Lacibacter sediminis: one gene and its partner. The main gene of each other region encodes a partner of the protein of the gene in region 2 in a complex. Links are inferred from orthologs where the notes say so. Each region holds a gene or a part of one and is shown on either strand. Other genes may lie near its edges.

Evidence for each region.
Region 1: the proteins of lpdA (region 2) and H4075_RS17080 are in contact, whole or in part, in a crystal structure (PDB 1EBD), measured with the Geobacillus stearothermophilus proteins. The link is inferred for Lacibacter sediminis from one-to-one orthologs. Residues at the interface, in WP_049624544.1 of Geobacillus stearothermophilus: Pro340, Ser341, Asp344, Tyr345, Arg403, Asp406, Val408, Glu431, Ala432, Gly433, Asp438; in WP_033016211.1 of Geobacillus stearothermophilus: Ile130, Ala131, Met132, Pro133, Arg136, Arg140, Glu141, Asn155, Arg157.

The regions. Positions count from the first base shown.
Region 1 is NZ_CP060007.1:4,018,615-4,034,756, reverse strand. The notes cover bases 6,035-9,012. They hold H4075_RS17080 (2-oxo acid dehydrogenase subunit E2), read right to left. Parts: upstream 8,358-9,012; coding sequence 6,711-8,357; downstream 6,035-6,710. Other genes in these bases: H4075_RS17075 (hypothetical protein), read left to right, coding at 8,565-9,011; map (type I methionyl aminopeptidase), read right to left, coding at 6,035-6,613. Outside these bases: H4075_RS17115 (GbsR/MarR family transcriptional regulator), read right to left, coding at 1-9; H4075_RS17110 (NAD(P)/FAD-dependent oxidoreductase), read right to left, coding at 65-1,201; H4075_RS17105 (methyltransferase domain-containing protein), read right to left, coding at 1,194-1,937; H4075_RS17100 (type III polyketide synthase), read right to left, coding at 1,930-3,018; H4075_RS17095 (UbiA family prenyltransferase), read right to left, coding at 3,011-3,874; H4075_RS17090 (hypothetical protein), read right to left, coding at 3,971-5,797; more of map, read right to left, coding at 5,855-6,034; H4075_RS17070 (DNA polymerase III subunit gamma/tau), read right to left, coding at 9,015-10,817; H4075_RS17065 (hypothetical protein), read left to right, coding at 10,826-11,563; H4075_RS17060 (hypothetical protein), read right to left, coding at 11,571-12,725; H4075_RS17055 (DUF2157 domain-containing protein), read right to left, coding at 12,722-13,702; H4075_RS17050 (hypothetical protein), read right to left, coding at 13,724-14,884; H4075_RS17045 (hypothetical protein), read left to right, coding at 15,001-16,142.
Region 2 is NZ_CP060007.1:2,244,261-2,260,340, forward strand. What follows is about bases 7,075-9,990. They hold lpdA (dihydrolipoyl dehydrogenase), read right to left. Parts: upstream 9,278-9,990; coding sequence 7,871-9,277; downstream 7,075-7,870. Other genes in these bases: H4075_RS09640 (hypothetical protein), read left to right, coding at 7,075-7,779; H4075_RS09650 (MotA/TolQ/ExbB proton channel family protein), read left to right, coding at 9,631-9,990. In the rest of the region: H4075_RS09620 (T9SS type A sorting domain-containing protein), read left to right, coding at 1-1,436; H4075_RS09625 (M20/M25/M40 family metallo-hydrolase), read right to left, coding at 1,525-3,090; H4075_RS09630 (TraB/GumN family protein), read right to left, coding at 3,222-4,460; H4075_RS09635 (MFS transporter), read right to left, coding at 4,487-5,722; more of H4075_RS09640, read left to right, coding at 5,992-7,074; more of H4075_RS09650, read left to right, coding at 9,991-10,329; H4075_RS09655 (ExbD/TolR family protein), read left to right, coding at 10,342-10,755; H4075_RS09660 (hypothetical protein), read left to right, coding at 10,829-11,530; prmC (peptide chain release factor N(5)-glutamine methyltransferase), read right to left, coding at 11,545-12,438; bifunctional diaminohydroxyphosphoribosylaminopyrimidine deaminase/5-amino-6-(5-phosphoribosylamino)uracil reductase RibD, read left to right, coding at 12,489-13,553; H4075_RS09675 (EamA family transporter), read left to right, coding at 13,555-14,439; H4075_RS09680 (IMPACT family protein), read left to right, coding at 14,492-15,094; H4075_RS09685 (YdcF family protein), read right to left, coding at 15,188-15,949; H4075_RS09690 (hypothetical protein), read left to right, coding at 16,042-16,080. UniProt on the Escherichia coli protein: Lipoamide dehydrogenase is a component of the glycine cleavage system as well as of the alpha-ketoacid dehydrogenase complexes.

The DNA of each region.
Region 1 (16,142 bases), 1.8 Mb from region 2 along the record:
TAATTTCATGGCCCTAAGTTAGCAAACAATTCCGAATTTTCAGTAATTACTGAAAATTAATTTTTTAATAGGATCGGCCGTGTGTGAGACGTATCAACGGTTTGGCTAGGAAGGGCAGCGTTTTGACTGAATTGATGAAGAGATTGGTGATGCTTGGCTTGCCAAAGAGCCCTTGAATCAGGCGGCCGGTTTTTAAACGTTTGGCAAACTGCTGTTGCCAGTTGCGGCTGTAGCATTCTTCCATTTGCTGCCGTGTGATTTGCTGTTGCAGAAACGCATGCACCTGTTCAAACGCCAGTTTACTTCCGTGCATGGCCATGCTCATACCGTTGCCACAAAGTGGCGTGATCATGCCACCTGCATCGCCAATCATCAACACGTGATGTTCTACTTGTTGCTTTTGATCAAAGCTGATCTGTGAAATGGTAACAGGAGTCTTGTATAGAAATTCAGCTTCAGCAAATATTTTTTTGAGCTGTGGGTTTTTGCAGAGGATGTTTTTCTCCATCTGTTCAATATTGTTATTGCTTTTTTGCAAATTAACAGCAGTGGTTAAATAACAAAGACAAAATTTTCCATCTTCAATTTGTGAAATACCACAGTATCCATTTTTGAAATTGTGCAACGCAATTACATCAGCCGGCCGATTGATGTTGATATGATATTTAACGCCGATATAGTTGTTGAGTTTATTTGGTTTTTGCTGTACAAAATTTCGATTCCATTTAACATCAAGATTACATCGTTTGCCGAAACAACCTGCTGCAACTGTTGCAGTAAACTCACCGGCAGTTGAATGAATAATGAATGTATTGTCGTGAAAAATTACATCGTTCACTTTTGTTTCTTCCAGTAAATGAACATGGTGTTGCCGGGCAATGGTGGCCAGCATTTCATCCAGTTTATAACGACTGATGCCAAAACCACCAAGCGGCAATTCATGTTGAAAGATATTTCCCTCAGGCGACGATACTTCCAGTTGTTTGATGATCGGTAAATGGAGTTGTGATAACGGAATTCCTAACCATTCAAGATAGTTCCAGCTTTCCATACTGATGTATTCGCCGCAAACCTTGTGATAGGGATATGTTTCTTTTTCAAACAACACAACTTTATAACCTTGCTTTGCTGATTGAATGGCTAGAGCCAATCCGGCAAGGCCGCCACCAATGATTGCAATATCGTAATGCTTGTCAGTCATGTTTATAAATCAATAACCAACGAAAAGCCCACATCCATTTTAATTGATGGTTGTTGATAGATGGTCGATCACAAAGTTGAATAAGTTCTTCCCGTTTAAATCCTCTTGCAACACTCAATGGTGCATCGTTTTTTACAAGATATGATTTTGAAAAAAGGTTGGTCAACAGTTTGATGGAATAATAAGCAAGCACATGCCTGTGTAGATCATTCACAAAAAAACCAAGTGTTGAATTGTTCTTCATCCACATGAATTGAAATTGTAATTCATCCTCACTAAAATGATGACAGAACAACGAAGAAAAAATAATATCGGGTTTTTGCGTGAATGCTGCTGTGGAATAATCTGAGCAGATAAATTCAATGCCTTCATTTTCTCTTCTTGAATGTGCATAGGCAATGCAATGTGGGTTGATATCAATACCGATCAGTTTTATATTGATGTTTTTCTTTTTACAGTATTGTTGGATGGCTCTCAGATTATCGCCACCACCACAGCCAATTTCACAAATTTGAAGTGTTTGCGGGTGAGCCACCCCATCCTTCGACAAGCTCAGGACTGGCGGGTGACTGAGTCTGCTAATGAAATGTTGAAAGCCTTTGATAGTGATCTGGTGTCCACCTAGCCAAGTATTGATCACATCCAGTTCCTGCATATTCTGTTTGATGTCATCAAACAGAATATCATCGCCATCGAGTAGTTCTTTTTGATATGATCGTTTCGTGAGATCAGGCATGTGTTGAAGCTACAAAAGTTTCCATTGTTAAGCCAGGGCCAAAGGCGGCACCAAAAATGGATTCATCCTTACTGCTGTTTTGCATCAATTCTTTCAGCACAAATAGAATAGTAGGAGAAGACATGTTGCCATAATCACGCAACACATCATAACAAGCCTGAAGTTTTCCTTCCGGTAGTTGAAGCGATTTATGAATAGTATCTACAATGCGCCTTCCTCCGGGATGAATACACCAGTTACTGATATCGTTTTGTTGCAGATCTGCATGTTGCAATGCTCTCTGCACCAACGGTTCAAAATCTTCTTTAATGAGATCAGGAATATATCCGCTCAACGTCATTAAGAAGCCAGTGGATGAGAGTTCCCATGCCATGTCCCGTTTGCCTTTAGGCACAATTTCGCTGTAAAAACTTTTCAGGTGCAGTCCTTTTGCAGTTACATCATCATGCATCACCAATGCTGCAGCACTACCATCTCCAAATAAAAGCGTGGAAGCAATACTATCCGGACTAGCATCTTTTTGGAAATGCAGTGTGCATAATTCAGTACACACAACCATCACTTTTGCAGCACGATCGGTTTTGCAAATCATATCAGCCAGCTTTAATCCGTGAATGGCTGCATAGCAACCCATGAAGTTGATGGAAGTGCGAAAGATATTTTTTGGAAGATCCATCAGCTCCATCACCATCAGATCAAGACCCGGCGCACTCATGCCTGTGCAACTGACTGTTATAAGATGCGTGATTTGCTGACTGTTTATCTTTCCTGCAATACATTGCCTGATCGCATCAACAGATAACGGTGCCGCATAACGGTTGTACCAACGCATGCGATGTTCTAAATCCGGAAATGGTTCAAGATTTTCGCTGTGCGGATAAAACTTCCATTCAGGTAATTTGTGACTGTAATCGGGAACAACAGAGTAACGTGTATCAATTCCACTTTGGCTGTACAGAAATTTCAGCTTCCTGTTTTCAACAGCATCTAAGGCATACACTTCCTGCATGAACTGCAGGATATCTTTCTGCGCATGTTTAAATGCCGGAACGGCTGTGCCAATGGAAACCAGTTTACTCAAATTGATTCATGATTAAGATCGTTATAAATGCTGCGTTGGTGCATATACTTGCCAAAACGTTCATTTGCATCGTATGTTTAAAATCTGCAAAACTTTCGTCCTTCCACACTTTCACTGCCCACCATAAGAAATAAACGAGAATGGGGAGGAAAAAGATGGCCAGGATGAAAAATTCTTTTATCATCAGTGATGAAAAGAAGGTATAACCAACAAACATCATGGCAACAGAGTAAACAACGGCGCAGAATACAAAGGTTTTGCGATAGCCCAGCAGGTAACTGATGGTTGTCACTCCATCTTCTTTATCCTGCTTATGCTGATAAATTTGTGTAAGCGGATAAAACCCGCCGATCAGCAAGCTTGCTGCAATCATACCTGCAATAGGCATGCCTGTTTTAAGCATCACTGATGATCCATGATAAACCATCCAGAAAACCAAACCACCTTGCAGCGTAATTACTGTGAGATAACCAATAATTGGATACTGTTTCAGCCTTACACCACGATAGCTGTATAGCCTTGACCCAATGATATAAATAAGTATTCCAACTGCAAACCAGTAACTGATAATGAATGACAGTGCAACAGCTAAAACATCCATAGCAACTGTTGTATAATATAATTGCTTTGTTGGCTGCAATGGGTTTGCAAGGCCACCAATAGGAGAGTTGTCCCTGTCCATATAACTGTTATAACCATTGCTGGATGGGTACACAAGCACATGAAGAATGATAAAGATCAATAACGCATTTGTCCGGTTGATGTTTACCAATTGAGTTAATGCAAACCAATATACCGGCATTAAGAAAATGGAGAAATGAAATCGTAACAGCTGTATAGTACTTTTCCTGATCATGGTTGATGATGCTTATTGTAAATGTAAGCTTTGTTTAATGGGCAAACTATCGCCTGGCTGTCATTTGAAGCTCACAAAATATGTAACGCAGATCTGCTAAAAAAGTTCCAGTTTCAGGTTTTTGATCAGTAATGGCTTGCGTGCCAGGTTCCATACCAGCACTTTTACTTCGTCACCTGTTTGCAGTTTAAATGAAAGTGGTGCAAAGAAATGAACAGGTCCCCATTGATTAAGATCAGTATGCCGGAGTTCAATGCGTGGATGCTTTAAACAGGAGCTGTCAGCAAGCCCGATTTTATTATTGATCTTTACGGCTTTCCAAAGCAGGACCTCGCCATTGCGTGTAACGGTTAACACCATCAACTGATAGCGGTACCAATCGTATATCTGTTCAGGTGCGTTGAAAGTACCGCTGGCTTTTATGTATGATGTAGTGATATCTTTTGCAGCGGTAAAATATTGCAGCGATACAGGTGCAAACTCTTCCTGCTCACTCATCCGAATGAAATCTTTTTGCTGTATGCTGTCGTAGGGATTTATTTCAGCCATTGATTTTTGAGCAGGCAGTGATGAAGCATGGGGCTGCCGGTCGCCACAATCCATGACCACGAGATCGTTATAACTGAGTCTCGATTTAAAAAGTGTTTGCAGGTTAAACGTTGCGTTCGATTCCTCACTCCACATTTCTCTTTTTGCCTGCTGCGTACTTTGTTTGATATTGACGAAGCAACAAAACAACAACAGCACCCAAAGAGAAACCTGCATTACTATTTGCTTTGTTGAAGTATTTATGAGTGTTGCTAATGGGATTGCCAGTAAAGGATAAAGGTGAATCATTGGCCTTGAACCAAACCCATTAATATAATTATAACACCACCACGAGTAAATGATATAAATATAGAGTGGCAACAATGTAAGAAACAGCAACTGTACTTTCCTGAAACGTTTGGCAAATACAAGTCCGACAAAAGCAAAAAACATAATCGGCGTGTAAGCCAGCCAACCGTTCTTGAATCCAAACAAGCCTTCAAAAATATGTGGATGTAAGAAATCAAATTTTTGATTCACATAACTGTCATAAAAAAATGATCCGCCATATTTTTTCCAGTACAGCATTTGTGGAATGATCGGAAGTAAAAAGCAAAGAGCAGCAATGCCAATGTAAACAGCATTCTTCCTGATGAATTGTACTTTCTCTGTAAACGATGCACGGTTATAGATGCCATACATGACAGGAATAAGCAAACAGAGAATATCTGAAGGGCGAATGATGCTGATAAAACCGGCTGTTAAACCTGTTACTACAAATAACAGCAGGGAAGGTTTTTGATGTACTCTGATGGTAAGGAATAGCAACAATGCATAAAGAAAGAATAGCAGGTTGTGTGCCATCCCGCTTTGGTAAAAGGAAAACCAAAAAAGGTTTGTGCCGATAAGAACGATGCAGGTGGTTATGATTGCTGTATTTCGATCAACAAACAGCAGCAACGATCGAAACAGGAAAAATAAACCCAGTAAGAGATAAGCAATACTTGAAAACCGGATGGCGTTGCTGTATGTTTTTGAAAACCCATTTGCTTCCCCGTTTGTGAGCTTTGCAATTACATGTGCTACAGTAAAAAAAGGTAATTCAAAAAAAGCGGTGCCGTAGGTGTATTGATTTACGAAATATCCCTTTGCGCTTTTGCCTGATTGCGCATACATATCCGTTACATAGTTCGTTACTATGGGATCAATGCCATTGTCAGTTGGTAAGGTTTCAGGATGGCCGGTGTTGTTGTAAATAAATGCAGTTGGCAAATAGAGATAATAGCCCAATGCATCGCCATAAAAAACGAGACTTTTTCTTCCCTGTATAAAATAAAACAAGCACGAGATAAGGATCGTACACGCAAGTAAAATGTTGGTGCTTGTTTTGCCCATTTGCTGCAATATAAACAGAAGCCTGCAAAGATGATTTAGAGGAAAAAATGTTACTGATCAAATACCATTGGCTGCTGTAAGAATAACCGGCTTGCCATCTGTGATCATGATCGTGTGTTCATGCTGCACAACATAGCCGCCTTTGTTACCAACGAAGGTCCAGCCGTCTTCTAACTCTACAGCTTGTGTAGAATGTGTGGCAATGAATGTTTCAATGGCAACAACTGAGTTTTTGCGAAAACGTTTTGTATTAAAACGATCATAATAGTTTGGTATCTCCAGTGGATCTTCATGCAAACTTCTGCCAACACCATGACCCGTTAAATTCTGTATCACTTTGCAGTTTGCTTTCTTTGCCTGTGTCTCGATCAGTTTACCAATCTCTGAAATACGCACACCTCCTTTTATCTGATCGAGTGCATTGTATAAAATTCGTTTCGACAGATCAACCAAGGGTTGGTGCTGATGCATATCTTCACCAACAACAAATGAACCGCCATTGTCTGACCAATAACCATCTAACTCAGCTGATACATCAATATTCACCAGGTCTCCTTCCTGAAGAATAATATTTGTTGATGGAATACCATGTGCAAATGATTTGTTGACACTGATACAAGTGAAGCCAGGAAAATTATAAGTAAGATAAGGTGCTGATTTAGCGCCCATCTCCTCCAACAATTTTCCGCCATAGTCATCCAGTTCTTTCGTGCTGATGCCGGGCTTTGCATATTCACGCATAGCTTTTAATGTAACAGCCACAGCGTTGCTGATCTTTTGCATTCCTTCCAGTTCTGCATTGTTGGTGATGGACATAATAGTTACTGTTTAGTCAATAAAGATAAAATGATTCAGCAATAAAAAATCCCGTTGCAACAGTGCAACGGGATCATATAAAATTGATCAGAGATACTTATACCAACATGGTAACAGGATTCTCGATATACTTCTTCAATGTTTGCAGGAACGAAGAACCAACAGCACCATCAACACTGCGGTGATCGCAACTCAATGTTACTTTCATTACATTGGTAGTACCGAAGCTGCCATCTTTCTTCTTGATCACAATTTCTTTAATGCGACCAACAGCAAGAATACAGCTGTCTGGCGGGTTGATGATGGCAGTGAAATCTTCAATATCCATCATACCTAAGTTAGAGATCGTAAATGTGTTGCCGGTAAATTCCTGCGGTTGCAGTTTACCTGTTCTTGCTTTATCGTACAAGCCATTTGCTTCAGAAGCGATCTGGCTCAAACTTTTTTGATCTGCAAATTTGAATACAGGAACAATCAATCCCTGGTCAACTGCAACCGCACTACCAATATGAATATGATTGTAAGTGCGGATAAACTCGCCCATCCATGAAGAGTTCACTGCAGGATGTTTGCGCAATGCCATAGCACATGCTTTGATCATCATATCCTGGAAGCTGATCTTAACCGGACTAACTGCATTCATTTGTGCACGTGCTGCCATGGCATTATCCATGTTCAGTTCCATTTTCAAATAGAAATGCGGAGCAGTAAACATGCTTTCGCCCAAACGACGTGCAATTGTTTTGCGCATGTTGCTGTTTGGCGTATCAACAAATCCTTCGCCTGCACCGGGAGTAAAGGCAATAACAGGAGCAGAAGGAGTTGCTGCTTTGGCTGCAGGAACACTTGCGGCAGCAGCTGCAGGTTTATAATTATCGATATCTGCTTTAATGATACGGCCCCCATCACCACTGCCTTGTACAGCGTGGAGATCGATACCTTTTTCAGCAGCAATTTTCTTTGCTAATGGAGATGCTTTTAAACGACCGTTTTCTGTGCTTGAAGCTGTTGTTGATGCAACAGCGGCAGGTGTGGTTGCGGCAGCAGCTGTTGTTGCAGCCGTTGCACTTGCCGGAGCTGAGGGAGTACCCGGATTTTTAAATGCATTCACCAAAGCAGAAATATCTGTACCGGCTTTACCGATCACAGCAATTACTTCGTTTACTTTGGCAGCATTGCCTGCTTCAACACCGGTATATAAAATTGTGCCGTCTACATACGGAATCACTTCCATCGTTGCTTTGTCGGTTTCAACATCTGCAAGACTTTCATCGGCCTTTACAGCGTCACCCACTTTCTTATTCCAGGCAATGATTTTTCCTTCTGTCATTGTATCGCTCAGGAGAGGCATACGGATAACCGTAACACCCAACTGGCCAGCTAATGCGTCAGCATCAACACCTGCAGCGGCAGGAGCCGAAGGAGCAGGGGCAGCAGCCGTTTCAGTTGCAGCAGCCGGAGCCGGAGCAGCCGATCCGCCATCTAACAGGCTTTTATAATCTTCACCTTCTTTACCAACGATTGCAATAATTTCATTGATCTGTGCTGCTTTGCCTTCCGGAACACCGATATAGAGTAAGGTGCCATCGGCATAACCCACAACTTCCATCGTCGCTTTATCGGTTTCAACATCTGCAAGCACATCATCGCCTTTAACTTTGTCGCCCACCTGTTTGTTCCATTTCAGAATTTTTCCTTCGGTCATGGTATCACTTAACAGGGGCATACGAATCACTTCAGCCATAAGATCAGTTTTTTGTCGTAATGAGGGCGTGAAATTAAGGCAATTTAGGCAAATATCGACCTGTGGTTTCTGGTCAATAACTGTTAGTTTTTCGAGCCATGCTTTCGAAGGTTTACAGAAAGCAGTAATGCAGCCTGTTTGAAACAAAAGAAGCAGCAGTAAGCAACGAAAAATGCGTTTAATTTGTCAGAAAGGAAAACAACCGCTATGCGAATCCTTACAATTTTCTCACTGTTGATCGTTCTGATGTCATCATGCAGTACAGAACCTGCAGCAAATATGCCTTTGGCGGGAACATGGCAATTAGTTGAGATAAAGGATAAGAGTACAGGTGCCACGCTAACTTATCAACCCGGTAATGCCGGAAGGATCAGTCTTTCGTTAAAAGCAGATGGTTCATTTACCGGGAAAACGTTGAAAAATACAATTAGTGGCGGCAGCTACACATTACCTGCAGCTCACCAAGTGAATTTTGGTTTCTTTAATATGACGGAAGTTGCTGAAGATAATTTAGGCTCGGCTTTTTTAACGGTGCTGATGTCATGTAACCTGCAATCGCTTTATCCCTGCAAGCCTTCCGATTACACAATAAGCGGTAAAACAATTTTGATTACTACAGCATTGCGGTATGATATGAAAATGGTAAAACTGTAGAATTTAGTAATCCAGTTCCAATCCCAACCTATCTTTCAGATCTTTTACCAGCGGATATTTCTCAGTCATTCGAATAAATTGCTCCTTCATAGAAAGTGGTCGTTCAACCGGTGTAAGATCTTCCGGTTCTTCAACCAACTGAACAAGAATATTAATGTTGGGGTTTTTAAAAAAGCTTTGCACATGTTGCAGCAATGCTGTTTTCTCCTGCTTCAGAAAACCAAGTTGAATATTGCCATACACCTGAACTTCAAAGTCAAGAGGAGTTTTCATGCGGCATTCCATCATCTCAAATGTAGATACCACCGAATGTTTGGTGGCTGCTTTCAGTTTGAGAATGTATTCCTGCCAGGCTATTTTCAAACCTTCGGGATCAATTTCTTTTTGCTGATTGTTGGGATTATTATTTTCAGCTGCAATTTTTTCACGCAGTTTTGATAAGCCGCCTTTGATACCTGCAGAAGCAGTTTTTGGAACAGCAGTTTGTGCAATTGGATTTTGGACATTGGCTTTTGGTTCTTGCGTCTTGTGCCTTGTGTCTTGTAACTTCTCCAATGGTTCTTCTACAATTAGTTTTGCCCCACTTGTTTCCTGCACCTTGTTCCTTGTGCCTTCAGTTGGTACATGTTCCTTTACTTCAATTGGTTTCAATGCACGAAACTGAACCGCCTTCGTTTTCTCAACTACTTTTTTTTTATCAGTAAGATCGAGTGCCTGTTGCAGGTACGTAAGTTTGATCAAAGCCAGTTCAACATGCAGACGTTTGTTACGTGCCTGTTTGTAGTTGATCTCTGCTTCATTCAACACATTCAATGCGCTGATGATATACGAAGCAGATGTTTTTTTAGCAGCGGAGGTGTATTTTTCTTTAAAGCTTTCTACCACTTCTAAAAGGTTTACCACTTTCTCATCTTTACAAACAAGTAAGTTGCGGAAGAATTCGGCCATGGCATTCAGTACCATATCGCCTTCAAAACCTTTGCGGTTGATATCATCAAACAACAACATGCTTGTAGCAAGGTCCTGTTGTTGCATGGCCTCCAGCAACTTAAAGAAATAATCAGCATCAAGAATATTCAGATGCTCTAATGTATTCTGGTAAGTTAATTCGCCATTGGTAAAGCTCACGATCTTATCCATGATGCTGAGCGCATCACGCATACAACCTTCACTTTTTTGAGCGATCACCTGCAGTGCAGGTTTCTCTGCGTTGATCTCTTCTTTGCCAACAATTTCCTGCAGATGTTCAACGGTATCATTAATGGTGATGCGTTTGAAATCGAAGATCTGGCAACGGCTTAAGATGGTTGGCAGAATTTTATGTTTCTCCGTAGTTGCTAAAATAAAAATGGCATAGGAAGGAGGCTCTTCCAGCGTTTTCAAAAATGCATTGAAGGCACTGGAGCTGAGCATGTGTACCTCATCGATGATATACACTTTGTATTTCCCCATCTGCGGTGCAAAACGCACCTGCTCAATTAAGGAACGGATATCATCCACCGAGTTGTTACTGGCAGCATCGAGTTCATGAATGTTGAGTGATGTTCCTTCGTTAAAGGTTCTGCAGCTCACACAGGTATCGCAAGCCTCACCATTTGGTTGAATATTTTCGCAGTTGATGGTTTTTGCCAGAATACGGGCACAGGTGGTTTTGCCCACACCACGTGGACCGCAAAACAAAAATGCATGCGCCAGCTGGTTGTGGCTGATGGCATTCTTTAATGTAGTGGTGATATGCGATTGGCCCACAACTGTATCAAAAGTCTGGGGTCTGTACTTCCGTGCTGAAACAATGAATTTATCCATAACTGCGGGTGCAATTTAGGGAAAATAAACCCTTTCAGGTTTTCCTGACTGAGAATGCTTTGCTGGAAACTTTATCCGTCCTGCTAAAAAATAAAAATTATTTTACATTCGAACTTTTTACTCCAATCATGCGACAGCTAACTTTACTTTTTGCAACGTTTATTTCTTTGTTATCAAATGCCCAACATACACTTCCCCAAAGGCATCTGCAATTATACGCTGGCCCAAGTTTAAACGGCACAGGAGATGTTATTGGTTTTGCTTATGATTCTGAGTTTGGGAAATATTTCAACAAAAAATCTTCGTGGTTTGTGGGTATTGGTGGTACTATTCATGATAAGCAATGGCCAATTTTTTATACCGATCAACAAGGAAATGAAGTTGATGCTTCTGTAAGGGGGACTATTGCGGGGGTTCAAATTGCAGGCCTTTACGGATACAGCATTGTTAGAAGTGAGGTACATGAATTGTTACTAAAGATTGGGCCAATTTTAAGATACCAATCGACCTCTTATTGGGATGAACTCGGCGTGTATCCTCCTGCAGGAACGGGTTTTCCCATTCCACTTGTATCTTTTTTTAATACATCCCCCCAACGAACGCTAGCAATAGGAGGTAATGTAGGTTTTGTATACAACTATACTATCTCAAAAAAAATTTCCATCGGTGTTTTGGCAGAGTTGCAACTTGATACGAACGGAGATACAATTTCACAATGTTTATTGAGTGTTGGACGAAGGTTTTAATCCCTATTTAATACTCTCCACCCGCTCCACCGCCTCCAAAACTACCACCGCCAAATTTAGTGGCATCAGAAGACTTTGCTTCTTGTCCCAGGGTTTCAACAATGACTAAAGATTCGATCAGCGACTTTTCATCTTTTTGATCACCCTTCTGTTCTGTATAAACAAAACCAAACCTCGGTTGCCTGAGGTAATTGATCAGCACATATGAAAGAATAAGCAGAATGGCTCCGGCAATTGTCATTGCTATTTCTAATGGAAGAACAGAATGATAATATCGAATCGTAAAGATCATGGCCGCAATCAGCAGCACACCGATCCTTAAAAAGATAACATCTTTCTTTAGTAATCCTCTGATAATATAAAGAATGGGAATAAGAACAGTCAATACCCAAAACAACCACCCGAAAGGTAAAGAACCATCACTGGTTAAATGAAACATTGCATTGTTTACTTCCCGCACCACATAATAATTTCCTGCCGCATAAAAACTGAGCAGACTGAAGATGATGATCAGGGTAAAGCAATGCTTATAATTTTTCAGGGTTTCTTTCTTTTCGAGCCGTATCATTAAAAAATAAACCGCTGCAGATGCGGCCATCAGCACAAACGGTATAATGGCCTTGGAAATTCCAAGGTGATCGGTAAAGAGAAAAAAGATAATGGCCAATAAGCTAAGAAACGCAATAACACCCATGATCCTGTCGGCAAACCGGAGTGAACAATAGAATGAAATGAGGAACGTAAGGATACAATTCGTTAATGCACCTGAATCAATGATAACAATCAGGCTTCCCAATAGCATACCGGCAGAATTCCACAACAGTGCATCATCCACACCCGAGTTGTAATGGTTATTTTTCTCAATCATGAATTCCAATGCTGCATAGGTAAGCAATGAAAAAAACAGCAAGAGAATTTTCATTGCATCTTCAATAGAGCTCATAAAGATCAATGAAAAAAGACTGAAGGAAAACGAAACGACGATTCCGGTTAATATGAATAGCCCGATGCGGATGAAAAAATTGGGTGTGTAAAAATGAACCGGGTATTTTGCTTTGATCTGTTGCAATTCATCTGCACTGATCAGCTTGCTTTCGAAAGCTGATGTTGATTGCTGTTGCACCTCCTTATTATGCAGCGATGTTTTGTTATAGGCGATCATGCTGCTTTTATTTTACGGTTAGAACTGATGAGGAAGAAAACAAGACCGATTCCTGAAGCAATAAAATACATTAATCCAAGATAGATGGATGTCATTCCAAAATTTCTCATTGAATCTAGCAGTTGAATAACCACGTAGCCCATACCGATATAAGTGTAAAGTGTGGTAATCACTAAAAAATAAAATGATTTGTTCAGTATCGATCTTGTATAAAAAAAGTATGCCAATGCGATCAATAACAGAAACCAAAGCAGGTAAAGAACATCGAAGTGGAACATTGCAGCAAGACAGGAAATAAAAAGAAGATGGGTTCCAAAATTGCTGTACGTAAATTCAAAATGAGGTTTAAATGCTTTCATTTTTGAGATAACAGCTAAAGCAATCAAAAAGGCTCCCAGAAACAAAGCCGTATAGATGATGGTACTGCTGTTAAAATCATTTGCCTTCAATAATTGGGAAGGCGTAACGGTTATTCCTATCCATGCTGCTAAGTTGGTAATAGCCAAACTGAGTATACCGAGGTGATCAAAATAGTAAGCTGAAAAGAATAGAACCAGCATTGGTATAAGAGTAGCCAGTCCGTATCTCGTTCCAAACACATTGTATTGAAATTGCAGGTAAGCAATAAAGCTCATGAAGGTTAAGCAGGCAAGTAGCAGCACGTAATCAAAATATACATTGGGCGATTCTACTTTGGATGTTGCAAACGGAAGTTTTGTGTTTATACAATAGAAAAAAGCAGACGCACAAATCAAAGCGATGAACACAAGGATAGCCTGGTGACCAATACTGTCAATGTTTTTATAAATGAGGATGCCGAGTCCACCGCTTAAAAGCAATACGCCGAGGTATAAAAGGATTTTAATATCCCAATGAAGCGAAATAAGTTTTTTGTCTGAATCTTTCTTGATTTTTTCGAATGAACTGTCAGATACTAGTCCTTCAGCGTGGAGTTGTTCGAATAGCCGGGTATTCATGACCGTAATGTTAAGAATTTTTTACAACACCGGATGTCGTTTAAACTCTTTTCCCCTGTCAAACAAAAAGCGATAGGTAATCAATCGACGGCTGATATGGGTGCCAAGGCTTGCAGCCACGTTCATCATGCGGGGATTGAAATCGCCGATCCATTGCATTTCATAATCGTCGTATAACATGGGAGCCTGTATCACTTTGGCAGCTTCAATGATCATAAATGCATCTACACCTTTGTGCTGATGTTCGGGTACAATACCAAAGATGATACCGGTGAATTTTTTATTTCGCTTCGTAGCTTTTACCCAAAGAAATTTGAGTTTGCTCCAGAGATCAAATCGCCCATGTAGTTCCATGAACCATTGATTAAGATCGGGCAGGTTGAGCCAGATCGCAACCGGTTCATCTTTGTAATAGGTAAACCAACTGATGCGTTCATCCATCACCGGCTTCATGGCATTGAACATCGCCATTGCAGTTTTTTCTTCCATCTGCTTTAACCCGGAATGACCCGCCCATGCTTTGTTGTAGACTATGCAAAAATCTTTTGCAAATTTTTCGAGTTGACTTACTTTGATGTGAACAGATTTGTAGTTGGGATCTCTCGCTAAGCGATCATGACGCTCATAAAATTTTTCACTCAACTTATCCTTCACTTTGAGCGAATAACAATATTGATTGAAAAATAACTGAAAACCATAATGCTCAAACAACTGTTGATAGTAAGGAAGATTATAGTTCATGCAATACAAGGGCTGTTGAAATCCTTCCACCTGCAAACCCCACCAACGGTCACGTTCGCCAAAGTTGATAGGCCCGTCCATTGCTTCCATGCCATTGCTTTGCAGCCATTGCTTCGCTGTATCAAATAAATAATTGGCTGCAGACTGATCATTGATGCATTCAAAAAATCCAACACCGCCAACCGGCACATCATCGCCTTTCGATTTGTATTTTTTATTGACGAAAGCAGCTATGCGTCCAATCAATTTTCCAACATCATTTTTTAACACCCAGCGGATCACTTCACCATGCCGAAAGGCTTTGTTCTTCTTTTCATCAAATACCTGTTCAATATCCTTATCCAACGGACGGATCCAGTTGGCATCATGTTTATATAATTCCACTGCAACCTGTAAAAATTCTTTTGCTGAGCGCCTGTCAGTGACTTCAATTGTTTGCATAATAGAGCACCAAATTTAGCTGAACTTTCTTAACAGGATATTTTGTTTTATTTATGACTTATTTAGTGGCGTAGTACATGCATAAATCTATTTTTGAGCTACTAAACCTACTACTTATGAAGCAACTTATACTTCTCGTTACAATTTGCTTACTTATACTCCCTTTTGTTTCTCTAAGTCAAGACAGCAGTTTTCAATTAAAGGATTACAAATACCGCACACCTGGGTTTAAAGCATTACTGCTAAATTTCAACGCATCCGGAAGTTTATATGATGGGAAAGGGGGTACTCGAACCGATGTTAAGGGAAACCAATTTAACTCCAATTCCGTCATCAATTATTACCGGATAATCAGTACCGATAAGCGTCAACACATTTCCACAATTAGTTTTAACCCGGTATTCAATTTTGTTAAAAACGACACTGGTGGCGTGGTTACAGAACGTAACCGACAAATAATACTTGATGCAGATTGGAGCAGGGTGGATCGTTTTTTTAATAGCAGAAATTTGTTTTTTGAGGTGGGGAATGAGCTAGGAGTTGTAAGCAACTCGCAAAATTATAGATCACCATTCAGAGATAGTAAAATAAAAAGTAACGGTATTTCGAATATGCTGATACTTGGCGCAGGAAAAGGTCGGTTGGAAAATGTGCAGGATGCTCAGATGGCAAAGTTCATTATAAACGACCTGCAGAAAATGGGGCTGCTTGATCGTGTGCCGGATGCTGCAACGCAATACGAACTGGCTGTGCTGATCACTGACATTAACAACCGTCGTGTATTTGATGATCGTAAACGTCTGATTTATGAATTGACACGCATCGATTCGTTTTTACAAAGCAAACAGTTGGTAAAGACCCCGTCGATTGCCTACTTTACAACAGTGAATGATAACTGGTTGCTTGCATTCAATCCCGGAAGGTTAAGTGGTACAAGAATCTATGCACAACTAAAGCCCGGGATTAGTTTCAATGTTGCCGGAGTGAGAATGACAGACTCAACTTCATTTCCTTACAAGGATGATACGAAGCAGATCGAATATTTTTATGAACCGGAAATAGGAATTGAGTACCAAAAGCCAATAACACTGCAGTGGCAGCGGGTTGCTTCTGCGTCAATTCGTTTCAGACAAACTTTTAGGAGAGATACCAGAAAAAGTGAATCGATTTCCGGTCCGGTTGAGTTTGAACAATTTGAAACATACCCGCAGTTATCGTTCAACTCGTTTTATGGGGTTGGCTATTTTCCAACAAACCG
Region 2 (16,080 bases):
ATGATATTGAACTTTTCAAAAAATCATGTGTGTATAACAGCACGACCGGTTTATTCAGTACAAGTGGAACTGAAGGTGGTCACTCAGAATGGAAATTTAATGCCAGTGGTCAAATTATACAAACTGGCGATTTGATCATTTCTGCCACATTCAGCCCTGGTGCTGCCCCAATACTCGATATCAGGATCTGGGTTTCTTCAGCAACGTATAGTACAGTAAATCCTGCTTTCTTTAATTTCAATTCGAATTTCGATATGCCATCCGGCGGCAGTTATGGTTATGCACAAATTGTTTCAAACGCAAACACAACAGCCTTTGGTGCAGGTACATCTAATTACAGTGCTTTAGGTCTTACAGATACTACTTATGCTACACCATGGGGTACCACCACCTTTAATTCGACAAATACACAAAGAATTTGGTCTTCAAATTTTGATCAATTGCAGTTTGTTGAAACAGGAATTAATTTAACACGTATTGGTTTAGATCCTTCATTGTATACAGCTTTAGGTATGGGACAATGTTCGCCTTTGTTTAATTCTGTTTTCTTTAAATCACGTTCATCTGCATCATTTACAGCAAATCTGCAGGACTTTATGGGTCCCTACGATTTTGGAGCATTGCCTGCAGCCTCAACTGTTGCTGCGTCTTCTAATTTTCCTGCATTGTGTCCTAACAACCCGGTAAGTACACTCTTTGTTAATAACCCGGTTAGTTCCTCTATTTATGAATGGAGTACACCAAATGGCAGTATTTCAACTAACCCTGCAAGTGGCACAGCAATCGACATTAGCGGTCCCGGTATTTATTATGTTGCCCAACGTTTATTCAGTGGATGCGAAGTTTATGCAGTTGACACTATCCAGGTAGTATACACATCGGGTAGTTGTTCAATTCTGCCTGATACGAAAATAGAGATCAACGGAAACGCTCGTGGCAATAAAGCTATTGTTAGCTGGAAAGTGGAGGATGAAATGCTTTCTTCAGCGAGCAGGTTTGTTGTTGAACGAAGCATCAATAATTCAAATTATGTAACTGTGACGGAAATTAATGCCGACATGAACAAAACAGTTTACTCAATTGAAGACGTTCTTTCAGCACAGGCTACCGGTTACAATTACAGAATAAGGATCATGAAGAAAGATCATTCAGTTGCTTACTCTTCTTCTATTTTAGTTAAGACTAAACAGACTGATTCTGAACTGAGCTTTTATCCAAACCCAGCGCAACATGAATTGAATTTGTACACAGGTGCAGCAGTAAAGAATGCGCAGGCAGTTATTTACGATATGTCGGGTGCAGTACTACAACAAAAGAATTTTTCAGGTAACAATCTTAATATGAACGTAAGCACGCTTAAACCAGGTGCTTATTATTTAAAAGTGCAGCAAAAGGATGGTGGGGTTGCTAAGATGCACAAGTTTGTGAAACTCTAATCTGTTTCTGTTGATTGATAGTTTGATTTGGTTAAATAAAAAATGGTCTTGTTTCAACAAGACCATTTTTTTTTGTTTTATGAGATTTTTATTGTCTCACCGGTGCTGGTTTCGGCATTTCTTTCCGGGGTAATTTCTCAGCTCGTTGAGCTGTATTGTAAACAAAAGTTGCAACGATGGTGGCCATTTGTTTCAGATCATCTGGTACTAAGTGATCGTAGCTGTCCATAGTTGTGTGATGTGTACGTGTATCATACTCGATCTCATCCTGGATGAATTGAAAACCGGGAATACCTAATTCATTAAATGAAATATGATCAGTACCGCCGGTGTTTTGCAACGTGAGGGTAGAAGCACCTACACTATGAAATGGTTCCAGCCATTTTGCAAAAATCGGTTGCACGGCGCTGTTACCTTCGAGGTACACACCTCTAATCTTACCTGTTCCGTTATCAATATTGTAATAGGCAGAAATTTTTCCCTGCTCCGGTTTTACATCTTTTGTTACACGATCACCCACATTGTTTTTGATCCATCCACGTGAACCAAGTAAACCTTGTTCTTCGCCACTCCAAAGCGCAATACGAATTGTGCGTTTTGGTTGAAGATTCAATGTTTTGAAAATGCGCATCACTTCCAGCATAACTGCACAGCCGCTTGCATTGTCTGTTGCACCGGTTGAACCTTGCCAGCTGTCGAGATGTGCACCCAGCATCACTACTTCATCTTTCAATTTCGGATCAGTACCTTTTATTTCACCAATTACATTATAACCTTTCACATCGCTGCCTGTAAACTCCGATTGTACATCGAGATCTAATGAAACAGTTGTGCCCATATTCACCAATCGGTTGATGGTCTTGATATCTTCAAACGAAACAGCTATTTCAAGAACAGAAGGTTTGCCATTGGTGAAATCAACACGATTACCTGCAGGGCCTTGTACGAAAATTGTTCCGTCGTGCGATGCAGGACTGCTTGTTAAGTATGCTGCAGCTCCTTCTTCGGTGATCATCTGTTTGATAAGCGTATTCAAACGTTGTGCTGCTCCAAACCTTGCAAAGTTTTGCTGATTGCCACCGGGACCCTGCGGTTGCGGATTAGGTTTAAAATCAGCCATTTTTTTTAACTCATCGTCTGTATAACGATTTGCATCAGGTTTAAAACTGTGTTTGTATTCATCAACACGATTCACCAATACAACTTTACCCGCCAGTTTTCCTTTGTATTGAGCCAACTCGGTTGAGTCTTTCACATTGATCACTACTACATCTGCTTTCACCAAGCCTTTTGTGCTTTGTGTCCATGTTTTTGGAAAGGCCATGATCGGTTTGTAATAGGGAGCTGTCATAGCAATATAACTTTTCTTCAATTGCCAGCCTTGGCCAAAATCGCCCCATGCTTCTAACCCTGCTTTATCGGCACCCCATTTTTTCAACTGTGTTACTGCATAATTTGCTGCACGGAAATAACCGGGGGAATTGGTGAGACGTGGACCGCTAACATCAGTAAGATGAAAAGCAATATCCATGATCTGCGAATTGGCAGTGCCTTCTTTAATAATCTTGTTAATGATGTCAAGATCAGTTTTTTCATCCTGTGCCTTTACTGTTAACGCTGAGGTTACCAGCAAAAAGAGCAAGAGTTTTCTCATATTATTTTGTTTGAAGTGAAGAGATGCCGCTATGGCGGTTTATTAGTGGAAAATACAGATAGCCTGCGAGAAAACAGACAGAATCTTAGTAACGGCGTAATACAGGTGTATGCGGCTGCGCTTTTACTGAATCACTCTTTATACGGAATAGTGGCAGGTGATTGATTATACAGGATCAGGATTTGAAAAAGCTGAATAGTTGTAACAAGGGTTGGGTCTTCGCTGAGCGTAAACTCATCTGATTGAGAAAAGGGAGTTGCTTTCCTGTTTAAATGGAAGAGATATGCTTTGTTTGAATCAAAGAACGGTTCCAGCAGATTGAATTCTTTAACAGCACCGGATAAAGAACCGTTTGTGATCTTTGCATTAATGAATGGTTTCTTTTTATTGTCTGTACCAACAATATTGTTTCTGTTTGGCAGCATTGCTTCACCACCATTATATACACTCATAAATGATACAATGCCGTTCACAGCATTTAGTTTTCTTAAGATCGTAGCAAAACGTGGGTCTTCCGGAGCATCTTGTTGCTTTACATGAAAGCTGCCCATGATGCCAATCACTTTTTTCTGCTTAATACCGTAGCGTTCTTTTGCGTAAAGAAAATTTTGATACATCACGGAATCACGCAGGTCATTTCGTTTGCTGGTTGCGATATAAAGCCGTTGATGAATATTGTCAAGCAGGTGTTTTACATTTTCATAGTTATTGCCAAGCCATTTTTTATAGTTGATGTTGTTCTTGTTGAAAAAGGAATAGGCTTCATCAAATTTACTGATGAGGATTTTTGCTGTATCATTCACCGGGTCCATCTCCATGAATAACTTTTTATGATCTTCAGGTATTGAAGTAAGTGCTTCCCGTTTCAGAAACAGAAGAGCATCACGATAAGCAAAATCAAGATCAACGGTTATGATCTGCAGTTTATCTTTTTCTGGTAGTGATTGATTAAAGCTATACAACTGTTGAAAGAACTGAAACAATTGTTTATTAAAGTAGAATGTATTCGGGTGAAAATGAAAGAAGCTGTCCAAAAGCCGTTCATTGCCTGTAGTGAGATAACGGTTGAGATAGATCTGGTCGAGAAAACCCAACTCCAGTAAAATGAACCGCAGGCCTGTTTTTTTCTGCAGATAACGGATCATGTCAAATTGCAGTTCGGTATTATATTGCGCACCATGACCTTCACCGATAAGGAACAGTTGATTTTTCAGCAAACTCTTGTCAAATAGTTTTTCAGGATCGGCAAAGCGGTTGTTCCATACAATGGCATTTTTCTTCAGATACTCCTGCTGCGGTAATGCTGTTTGGGTAAAAGATACCGTAATGAAAAAATTGACAATGAGAAAAATGGTTAAATGCTTTTGCATCAGCTAAAGTTAGCAATTGTATTTTTTTATAATTCTACAAAATCTAAATCTTTAGCAAATGTTTCTTTTGTTTTACTAACGGAGTAAATGCCAATGGCAAGAATGATAACGCCTGTGACCCATGCGCCTGTTACATAGTTATTAAACACAACATTGCTTCGTAAGAACTGAAATAATAATAACATCAGCGGCAGAAAACCACGCACCAGATTTGGAACTGATACTGCTACGGTAGACCGTAAGTTGGTGCCAAACTGTTCGGCACTCATCGTAATATATAAAACGGAAATACCGGAACCAAAGCCAAGCCCCATGCAGATGAGGTACATGTTAAATGCACTGCCGCCTCCTCTTAAAACAAAGAACAACAGAATAAAGAAAGCAGTAATACCATAAAAGATGTACAATGTTTTCTTCCGGCTTTTTAAATAGTTGCTTAAAAGTCCGGCACCCATATCGCCAAACACCAAGGCGACATACTGTAACATCAATGCTTTTGGTTGATCGAAACCGGCAATGCCGAACTGCTTGGCAAACTCATCGGAAAAACTGATAATGATACCGATGATGTACCAAACAGGTAAGCCAATGGTGATAGCCCGCAGGTAACGCACAAAACGTTCTTTGTTATTTAGCAGCATGAGAAAATTGCCACGGGGTGTGTTGTCTTTTTTTACAGCTGCAAACATGTGGCTCTCCAGAAAACCTACCCGCAAAAATAAAAGAGCCAGTCCCATGCCGCCGCCTATAAAATAGCAGAGCCTCCAGTTTTCATCGCTCAGGTAATGAATAAAATAAGCAGTGATGGTGCCAAACACACCGCTTGTTGCAATGATAGCAGCAGCAATACCTCGTTTTTCTTTTGGCAACAGTTCACTTGTTAAGGTAATGCTGGCGCCTAATTCACCGGCTAAGCCTAATGCCGCAATAAAACGTATCCAACGGTATTGCTCAACATCTGTTACAAATCCATTGGCAACAGTTGCCAGCGAATACAATAAGATAGAACTGAAGAGCACACTTTTTCTTCCTTTCTTATCGCCCAGTATTCCCCAAAGAATACCGCCGATGGTTAAGCCGAGCATTTGCCAGCTCAATAAGTTTTCACCAATGTTTTTTAATTCGTTTTCAGGAACGCCTAATTCAGTGAGGCTTGAACGCCTCGTGATATTGAACAGCAGGAGATCATAAATGTCAACAAAGAATCCTAAAGCGCCAACGATAACAGGTAGGGAGAAAATGCCGTATTGTTTTGGTTGCATGCAAACGTGATTTGAAACGGAAGATAAAATATTCTGTTGAAGTAAGTCTCTCCGGGGTTTAGTAGATATGGATGTGAATTATCACCGATGTTTAAAACTGAGCTGACGAAGATCATCTTTTGATCAGTTTACTGTCAGTTGTTTCAAAACCTTACTACTGATCATACAGGATACTTTTGCGCTAGCAAAAAAGTTGGTCAAATCGAACCACTATTTATTCATCACTATCCAAAAATTTCAGGCCGGTTTTCGTCTGTTTATTTCAACTCATGAATTATTCTTCTCCGCACAGGTTTCATATTCCCGTAATGGGATTGGCATATACTGTTGATAGTCCCATTAAAGTTGCACGCTTCGGCATTTCATCCGTTATTTCCATTGTGGAAGACCGGTTGATCGAAATGATGCGTAGTCATTATTATCAAACAGCGAATCTTCCTTACACACCTATTGCTGTGCATGAAGAAGATTACAGGGCAAAGCGAATTACCGATTATCTCAACCTTGTAAACGCAATTGTGCAGGAGCAGGTAGAGAAATTGAAAACAGCAGCTTTTGAAAAAGGCTCGGAGATCATCAAGTATTTTGAAATGTTGCCGGAGGATAGTGCGTTGAAACAACTATACAGGCAGATGATAAAGTTAAATGATCAATCTGAAAAAGAAAAGATCGAAAGTTATCTGCGTTCGCAAATCGTTCCCGGTACAATTGATGTAAACATCATGACCAAAGTTGACCGAGAAACATTCACTAAAGAAGGAACATTGGTAGAAGATGGATCGGACGCTGTTGCTGCACTACGTGGATTTGTAAAAAGTAATCTCAGCAATTCATCGGTGATCTTTTCTGCAGGAATGAATCCACGTTTGTACAACTACCTTGAACATTGCAAAGAGCTTGATGCAAATGAAGAAGCTGTGTTTACTAAGAAAGTGGTTGTAAAAGTGAGTGATTACCGCTCTGCATTGATACAAGGAAAATATTTAGCGAAAAAAGGTATTTGGGTAAGTGAGTTCAGAATTGAATCGGGTTTGAATTGCGGCGGACATGCATTTGCCACAGAAGGTTATTTGTTGGGCCCAATTCTTGAGGAATTTAAAACGAAGAAAGAAGAACTGACCAATTCTTTGTTTGAAATTTATAATGCGGCACAACTGAAAAAGAATAACCGCAGTTTTGAAAAGGCGCCTGCAATTGTTTATTCTGTGCAGGGTGGAATAGGTACATATGAAGAAGATGTTTTTCTGCATCAGCAATATGGTATTGAAAGCACTGGTTGGGGCACACCGTTTTTGTTAGTGCCCGAAGCCACAACTGTTGATGATGAAACTCTGCAACTCTTATGTGCAGCAAAAGAAAAGGATGTGGTGCTGAGTGGCAACTCACCGTTGGGTGTGCGTTTCCATTACCTCAAAGGAACAAGTTCGGCTAAAGAAAAAGCAGCAAGGATCAGCAATGGAAATCCCGGCAGCCCTTGCACTGAAAAACATTTGTCGTTCAATACAGAATTTACCAAAGAACCCATCTGCACCGCTTCAAAAAAATACCAGAAACTGAAACTGGAACAATTAAAATCACTTGAGCTTCCGGGGCCGGAATACGAAAAGCAAGTGCAGGAAGTGCTGGATAAAGAATGTTTATGCGTTGGTCTAAGTAACTCTGCTGCTATTAACTATCAGCAAACTTTTGTAAAAAAGCTGGAAGCGGTAACAATTTGTCCCGGCCCGAATATCGCTAATTTCTCCAAAGTGGTTTCATTGCAAACGATGACAAATCATATTTATGGCCGTGAAAATATCATGGAAAATAAAAACCGGCCGCACATGTTTATTGCCGAGCTGAATTTATATATGAACTATCTCCGTGAGCAATTGGCAGATCGTGCAGCAATTGAGCAAGATGCAAAAAAGAAAAAATACATTGCTTCTTTCTGTACTAATCTTCGGGAAGGAATAAACTACTACCGCAATCTTACTACCTGCGCATTGAATGGGAGAGAAGCATTTGAAAGCGCATTGCATAAAACTGAACTGGAACTGGATGTTTTATTGTGTTGATTCAATATCAGTGAAAATCAAAAGCCCCGACATTTCTGTCGGGGCTTTTTTATCTTTTGAATCAAATCAATTTTATTCCTCGTTCAAACTCTTAAATATCAATCGCTTCACCATAAGCAGCAGCAGTTGCTTCTTTCAACGCTTCGCTCATAGTTGGGTGAGGATGTACACCGTTCAATATCTCGTGATAAGTTGTTTCAAGTTTACGTGCAACAACTACTTCAGCGATCAATTCGGTTACACCGGCACCAATCATGTGTGCACCAAGAAACTCACCATATTTTGCATCAAAGATCACTTTTACAAAACCATCTGTATTACCTGCTGCACTTGCTTTACCACTCGCCATGAACGGAAACTTACCAACCTTTACTTCGTAACCTGCTTCCTTCGCTGCTTTTTCTGTATAACCTACAGATGCAATTTCAGGAGTGCAATAAGTACAACCAGGAATGTTATTGTAGTCCATTGCTTCAGGAGCGTGGTTGTATTTCTTTTCCATGTAAGCAATATGCTCAGCAGCATTGATACCTTCTTTACTTGCAACGTGTGCCAGCGCCTGGCCGGGAGCCACATCACCAATTGCATAAATGCCGGGTACTGATGTTGCACCATATTTATCAACAACAATTCTGCCTTTATCTGTTTTAATACCGTTTTCTTCCAATCCAATGTTTTCGATGTTGGCAACAACACCAGCCGCACTTAATAAAATGTCTGCTTCAAGTACCTGTTCGCCCGCAGCAGTTTTCACAGTAGCTTTTACACCTGCACCAGACGTATCAACTTTTGTTACTTCAGCACTGGTCATAATAGCAATGCCTTTTTTCTTGAACTGCTTTTCCAGTTCTTTCGAAATATCTTCATCTTCAACAGGCACTACACGTGGCATAAATTCCACGATTGTAATTTTTGTACCCATACTGTTATAAAAATCAGCAAACTCTACACCAATGGCACCACTGCCCACCACGATCATAGATTTTGGTTGAGTTGGTAACACCATTGCTTCACGGTAGCCAATGATCTTTTTACCATCCTGGGGCATTGAAGGCAATACACGACTACGGCCACCTGTTGCAATAATTATATATTTAGCTTCAACTGTTTGTTTACTTCCATCTGCAGCAGTTACTTCCAGTTTGCCTTTGCCGGCAACTTTTCCGTAACCCATGATCACATCAATCTTGTTCTTCTTCATTAAAAAGTTAACACCCTTGCTCATTTTATCGGCCACACCACGGCTGCGTTTTACCACACCGCCAAAATCGTGTTTAACATCGTTGGCAGAAATACCATAATCGGCACTATGTTTCATGTATTCATACACCTGAGCACTCTTCAACAAGGCTTTGGTTGGAATACAACCCCAGTTTAAACAAACGCCACCAAGGCTTTCTTTTTCAACAATTGCAACTTTAAAACCAAGCTGTGAAGCACGGATAGCAGCAGGATAACCACCGGGGCCACTACCAAGAACAATTACATCGTATGCCATACAAAGAATTTGAAAATTTGAAAATGCAGTAATTTGAAAATTATCGGCTGCGAAGGTAGTTGAAGTGGGGGAAATAGCAAAAGGCAAGAAGCTGCTGAATGTTAGCCGATAGTCCATAGCCTGTAGCCGGTAGTTAGTAGTAAGGGCCGGAGTTCTTTTCCCACTTCCTACTACCCAATAACCACTATCGGCTCTGTTTTAGCTTTCCTCTAACACAAATCGTTAAAACATGGACGCATATTTGACTGTGGAAAATAAACAGTGAAAGCGCACGTTTAGATGCTTTGCAAGATTTACATTTGACCGTCGCAACCTTTTAGGAATGTGACAATTACTAAAACCATTGAACAGATATGAATTTCTTTCTTCTCCAGGTTCAGAATGCAGTTGATACCTTAACCAATGCAGCAACAACACAGGTAGTACCCAAAAAAGAAATGCATCTCATCGATCTGCTGATGCAGGCCGGTTGGATCATGATCCCTTTGTTATTGTTGAGCGTGGCCACCGTGTATGTGTTTGTTGAACGCTGGCTGGCCATTAAAAAAGCCACTGAAGTGGATGGTAATTTCATGAACATCATTCGTGATAATATCCTTAGCGGCAACGTAACAGCAGCACGCAACTTTGCCCGTAACACACAAAATCCAGTTGGACGTATCATCGATAAAGGTCTGCAACGTATTGGCAAGCCCATCGATTCTATTGAGAACAGTATGGAGAATGTGGCCCAGCTGGAGATGTATAAACTGGAGCGTAACGTCAACATCCTTTCCGTGATCTCTAAAGTGGCGCCCATCTTTGGTTTCGTGGGTACACTGGTTGGTTTGATGCAACTCTTCTTTAATATTAATGCCACCGGCGAATATGAACTGAGTACCATTGCCGGCGGTATCTACACAAAACTGATTACATCAATCAGTGGTCTGGTGATCGGTTTGATCGCTTACCTGTGCCATAACATTCTGCATACGCAGGTGGAGAAAGCATTGAATAAAATGGAAGCATCAGCTGCCGATTTTCTTGATGTATTGCAGGAACCAACCCGTTAAACCAACTCACGCATGAATCTCAGAAAGAAAAGAGCAGAATCATCGGAGGTGTTTACAGATGCGCTGAACGATATCCTGTTCATCCTGTTGATGTTTTTCTTAATTGTATCAACACTGGCTAACCCCAATGTGCGCAAAGCATCATTGCCAAAAGCCAAAAGCAATACCCGCAGTAAGCAAACGGTGGTGGTAACCATTGATGCCACCAATCATTTTTATGTTGGCTCCAAACCTGTTGATCCGTTGCTGATGGATACAACGCTTTCGCAAATGATCAGCGCTAAACGCAACAGCGGAGAAGAAGTAAGTATTGTGATCAATGCCGATCGTAACGCCACCATTGAAAGTTTTGCTGCAGTTCTCCGTGCTGCCGATCGCTTGGGTGTGAAGGCGGTGATGAGTGTTGATAAGAAAGGAGTGCAGTAAAGTACAAAGTGGGAAGTTGAAAGTACGAAGTATTCAAATGCAGTTTCGCCGATAAAATTGATACATCTTACCGATGAATAGAATACCTATATGCACATATAACTCTTGCAAGTCTGCACTTACATTTTTGTTATTGTTTACTGCTATTTCGGTTGGTGGGCAAACTGTAAATAATACTGTTTCAATTTATAATGCGAAGGGCGATACAATGTATTCTGATAAATCGAATGCAATAGCGGTTGTATCCGATAGTAATGTAAGAAAACAGATGATGATCACGGTAAATCAGGGAAGGATTTTTAGCCCTGATAAACAAATATATCTTGTTGATAGTTTAAAAAATGGCAGGGTAGTGGTTTCTGCCTACAATGTTAACGAAGGGAAAAAGATGTTACTTGCAAGGGAAAGCTACATCGTAGTTACTTCCCCTGAAAAAATTGTTTATGATGGATACGGTATTGAACATGGCTTTAATCTTCTCGGATATTATACAGGAAATATTCCGGTATCTATGTTCAAAAAAATTGATCGAATCAGTTTAACTCCAGGTCTGGACTTGGTTAGTGCCGTAGTTTACATAACCGTCGATAAAGAATTTGCCGAACCATATTACACAATAATTTCGTCGGCAACATTTCCTGATTACTTGTTGAGTGCATGGGCTAGAATAAAAGCAGGATATAGTGTGATTTTCGATGAGGTTAAAGTCAAAGATCAACAAGGGAATATCATAGCATTACCCAATAATATCGCATTTAAGGTGACTGCAGATTGACAACCTAGTGCTATTTATTTTTCACTGCTCACAAATGCTTTTATCATCCGCTCATTCCCACTCATATCATTCCTCAATTCAACAGTAAATCCTTTTTGCTGAAATAATTCAACGGTTTCTTTCCCCAACTGCTGATTGATCTCAACATACACAGCTCCGTTTGACTTTAGATGATGCAATGCAAAGTCAGCGATCTTTCGATAGAACAACAATGCATCTACATCAGGTACAAACAAAGCTTTGTGCGGTTCAAACTCCAGCACATGTTTACTCATCGTGTTTGCTTCTGTTGTTTTGATATAGGGTGGATTGCTGACGATGATATCGTATTTCCTTAGTTCACTCCATTTGCTCTCATCCAAAAAATCAAGCAATTGAAAGTTGATCTCTGCTTCGTTGTTTACAGCATTAATTGTAGCTGTGTGTAATGCTTCACTGCAAACATCAATGGCTGAGACTTCTGTTTCGGGAAGGTTTTTTTTGAGAGCGATGGGGATGCAGCCACTGCCGGTACCGATGTCGAGAATGGTGAGTGGTGAATAGTTAGTGGCGAGTGAGGCTGAATCCTGTACCACGTACTTCGTATTTCGTACTTCCCTGATGATCCAATCAACTAATTCTTCTGTTTCCGGTCTTGGTATCAACACAGTTTCATTTACTTCAAACTTCAACCCATAGAACCAGGCTTCGTTCAATACATATTGTAGCGGACGATGAGTGAGCAATTGTTGCAGAATGCGATCAATCTTTTGGGTTTCTTCAGCTGGGATGTTCTCTTGTTTGAGGTGATACAACTTCTTTTTACCTACATGTTCAACTACTAAAGCAGCCATCGCTTCAGCTTCAGATATTTCATGTACAGCAGTTAATGCTTCCCGTAAGTGTTGGTATTGTTCCTGCCAAGTCATACGCAAATCTACCTGCTTCTTCCGAATCCGCTATTTTTGCAGCCTTACAGATGATCACCGACGAACAATATATGCAACGCTGTATTGAACTTGCCCGTAAAGGCACAGGTTCGGTTGCGCCCAATCCCATGGTTGGGGCGGTGTTGGTACATGGTAGCGAGATCATTGGCGAAGGATGGCATCAACAGTATGGCGAAGCCCATGCGGAGGTAAATTGTATAGGTGAGGCTGTTCAAAACGGCCAGACCGATAAATTTCAACAATCTACTTTGTACGTTTCACTCGAACCCTGTGCCCATTTTGGTAAAACGCCGCCCTGCAGCGATCTCATCATCAACCACAAGATCCCGAAAGTGGTGATCGGTTGTCGAGATCCGTTTAAAGAAGTGGATGGCAAGGGAATTGAAAAACTGAAAGCTGCTGGTGTGGTAGTGATCGTTGATGTGTTGAAAGACGAATGTATTGATCTCAACAAACGGTTCTTTACGTTTCACCGGCAGCAACGTCCTTATATCATTCTCAAGTGGGCACAAACAAAGAATGGAATGATGGCTTCTAAATCGTCGGAGCGATTGTTGATCAGTAATGAAATGACCAACCGTTTGGTACATCAATGGCGCAGTGAAGAAGCTTCTATACTTGTAGGAACAAATACTGCTTTGCTTGATGATCCGCAACTTACCAACCGTTACTGGCCCGGCAAACAACCTGTTCGTTTGGTGCTGGATAAACAATTGCGGTTACCGAATACATTAAAACTGTTTAATGATGAAGCAAAAACCATCATTTTTAATTCAATAAAAAATAGTGAAGAAGTGAATGTGCGATACTATCAATTGCCAAATGCCGAAACCGTTCCTGCTTTATTAAATGCATTATATCAACTCAACATTAACAGCGTAATTGTGGAAGGCGGTGCGCAACTGCTGCAAAGTTTTATTGCTGCCGGTTTGTGGGATGAAGCAAGAATCATTACCAACGATCAACTAACTGTCGATAATGGATTAACAGCACCACAATTGATCAATTCCGTACAAACAGGCGAACAACTTATCGGTTCAGATAGAATTGGATACTTTATAAACTCATCATTCATTACTCATCACTCATTGTAATATGCTTTTATTGTTGCTCGGTAGTATTGTCTTCAGTTCATGGTTAACATTGTCGTTTAAGCTTGTTGAGAAGTTTGGCATCAATACATTCCAGGCAATTGTATTTAACTATATTACCTGTGTTATTACAGGTTCTTTTGTGAATGGAACTTTTCCTATTAACAAAGATGTAATGGGCGAGGAGTGGTTTCGCTGGGCCATGTTGATGGGCACTATATTTATTTCATTGTTCAATGTAATTGCCAAGACTGCACAAACAATGGGTGTAGCTGTTGCATCAGTTGGAAATAAGTTGTCGCTGGTAATACCTTTTTTGTTTTCCATTTACCTGTATAACGAAGAAGCCACAATTTTTAAAATAGTTGGTGTAGTTGCAGCACTGATTGCAGTAGTGCTTACCTGCTGGCCAGCACCCGGACATGTTGAACCTTCCGGCAAAGTAGTAAAGACAGCCTATTTTCTTTTGCCGGTGATTTTATTTGTTGCCAGTGGTTTGCTCGATACAATGATCAAATATGTTGAAACAACTTATATCAACGAAGAAAATCAAAATGCATATCTCATCAGTGCATTTGCAGCAGCTGCGTCTATTGGAATTATCAGTTTAGTTTTCCTGTTTGCAAGCGGACGGATAAAGTTTGAACCAAAAGCTGTTCTTGCAGGAATCATCATTGGTATACCGAATTATTTTTCGATCTGGTGCCTCATGGGTGTGTTGAAAGCATTTGCAGGAAACAGTTCTGCCATCATCCCCATCAATAATATGGGCATCGTGTTATTCAGTACGGTGGCGGCATTTTTAATGTTCAAAGAAAAATTGACCAAACTTAACTGGATGGGAATTGTATTATCCATTGTTGCTATTGCATTAATTGCCTATGGATAACGTTGCTCATTGTTAAACTCCCATTCACAATTCACCATTGACTATTCACTACATGAACGAAGAATTTTATTATACCATTGCCCAACCTGTTGTAGCCGAGTTTAAAGACCGGGGTAGTCGTTTTCTGGCCTATGCTTACCCGCTAACTTCGGTTGATGATTTTAAAGCAAAGATGAAGTTGCTGAAGGAAGAACATCCAAAAGCGGTGCATCATTGTTTTGCGTATCGGTTAGGTGTTGATGGCAATACATTTCGTGTGAGTGATGATGGAGAACCATCAGGCAGTGCAGGCAGGCCCATTCTTGGACAGATCGACAGCAAGCAGCTTTGCAATGTGCTGGTGGTTGTGGTGCGATACTTCGGTGGCACTTTGTTAGGTGTGCCAGGTTTGATCAATGCGTACAGAACAGTTACATCGCTGGCTTTGCAAACAACGCCCATCATTCAAAAGCAAATTGAAGTGAACTATCAATTGCACTTTGATTATACACGCATGAACGATGTAATGATCATAGTAAAACAATACAATTGCACTGTTATAAAACAAGAGCAGAATTTATTCTGTGATGTTGAGATCAGTATTCCTAAAAACAGGTTGGAAGAAGTGTTGTTTAAGTTAGGGGAGATGCATACGGTGGAGACAAGAAAGTTGTAAGTTCAAGGTTCTAAGTTGTAAGTCGGTCCCTGCTTGCGGTTTGTTCCTTGGATTTTGTTTTTTGGATTTTCTTCCTTGAACCTTGTGTCTTTGTCAAGCTTTGCCCGTCATCTTATACACCAGTAACCCAACTACTTCTTTCAAATAATTATCCCATCCCTGAAATGCATGATGCGACGGTGTAACAGATTCCCAGAATAGCTGCGGATTATTGATCGACGTAAAGTTGCAGGGGTAAGCAACGGTGTTCAATCCCACTTTTGTAAACACCTGCTGCGAACGTTTCATGTGCATCGCCGAGGTTATGAGCAGGTAAGGACCTTTCAACTGCAATGAATCAAGTAGTTTTTTTGAATAAACAGCATTCTCATAAGTATTGCGGCTTTGGTTCTCGCTTAATATATCCTCTTTCGCAACGCCCATCAACAACAATTCTTCTTTTACAAAATCCGCTTCTTTATATTCCTGTCGTAACACACTTCCGCTGCCACCTGTAATCAATATTTTTTTGATGTGCCCTAGTTTGTATAAACGAACGGCCTGTATATAACGATCGCTTGCGCCGCCGTAAAAACCCTGTTTGCTTTTAAATTCAAACGAAACAAAACCTGCCAGTAGAATACCTGCTTCATATTTTTCACCTGCAGTCAATATTTTTTGCTTTTCCTGCCAGCTAAGCGAAAGTTTATGAATGATGTATGGGTTTGAAAAAAGCAGGAACCAACTGATGCAGAAAATAAGCCGTCGGCGTTTTCGTTGCTGGTCTTTTGTAAAAAAAGTGATCAGGACAAAAATGAGCAGCCAGTTAAAGGGCGAAATAAAAATGGACAGAAGTTTCGATAACAGAAAAAACATGCCGTGAAGATAAAAATTTCCTGTTGCCGGCAAAGAAAGCTGGGTAAAACAAACTTTAGCAGGGATTTTGCAGTAATAAAGAAAAATATTTTATGAGACAGACTGCGGTTCTGCTTGTATTCCTGATCACT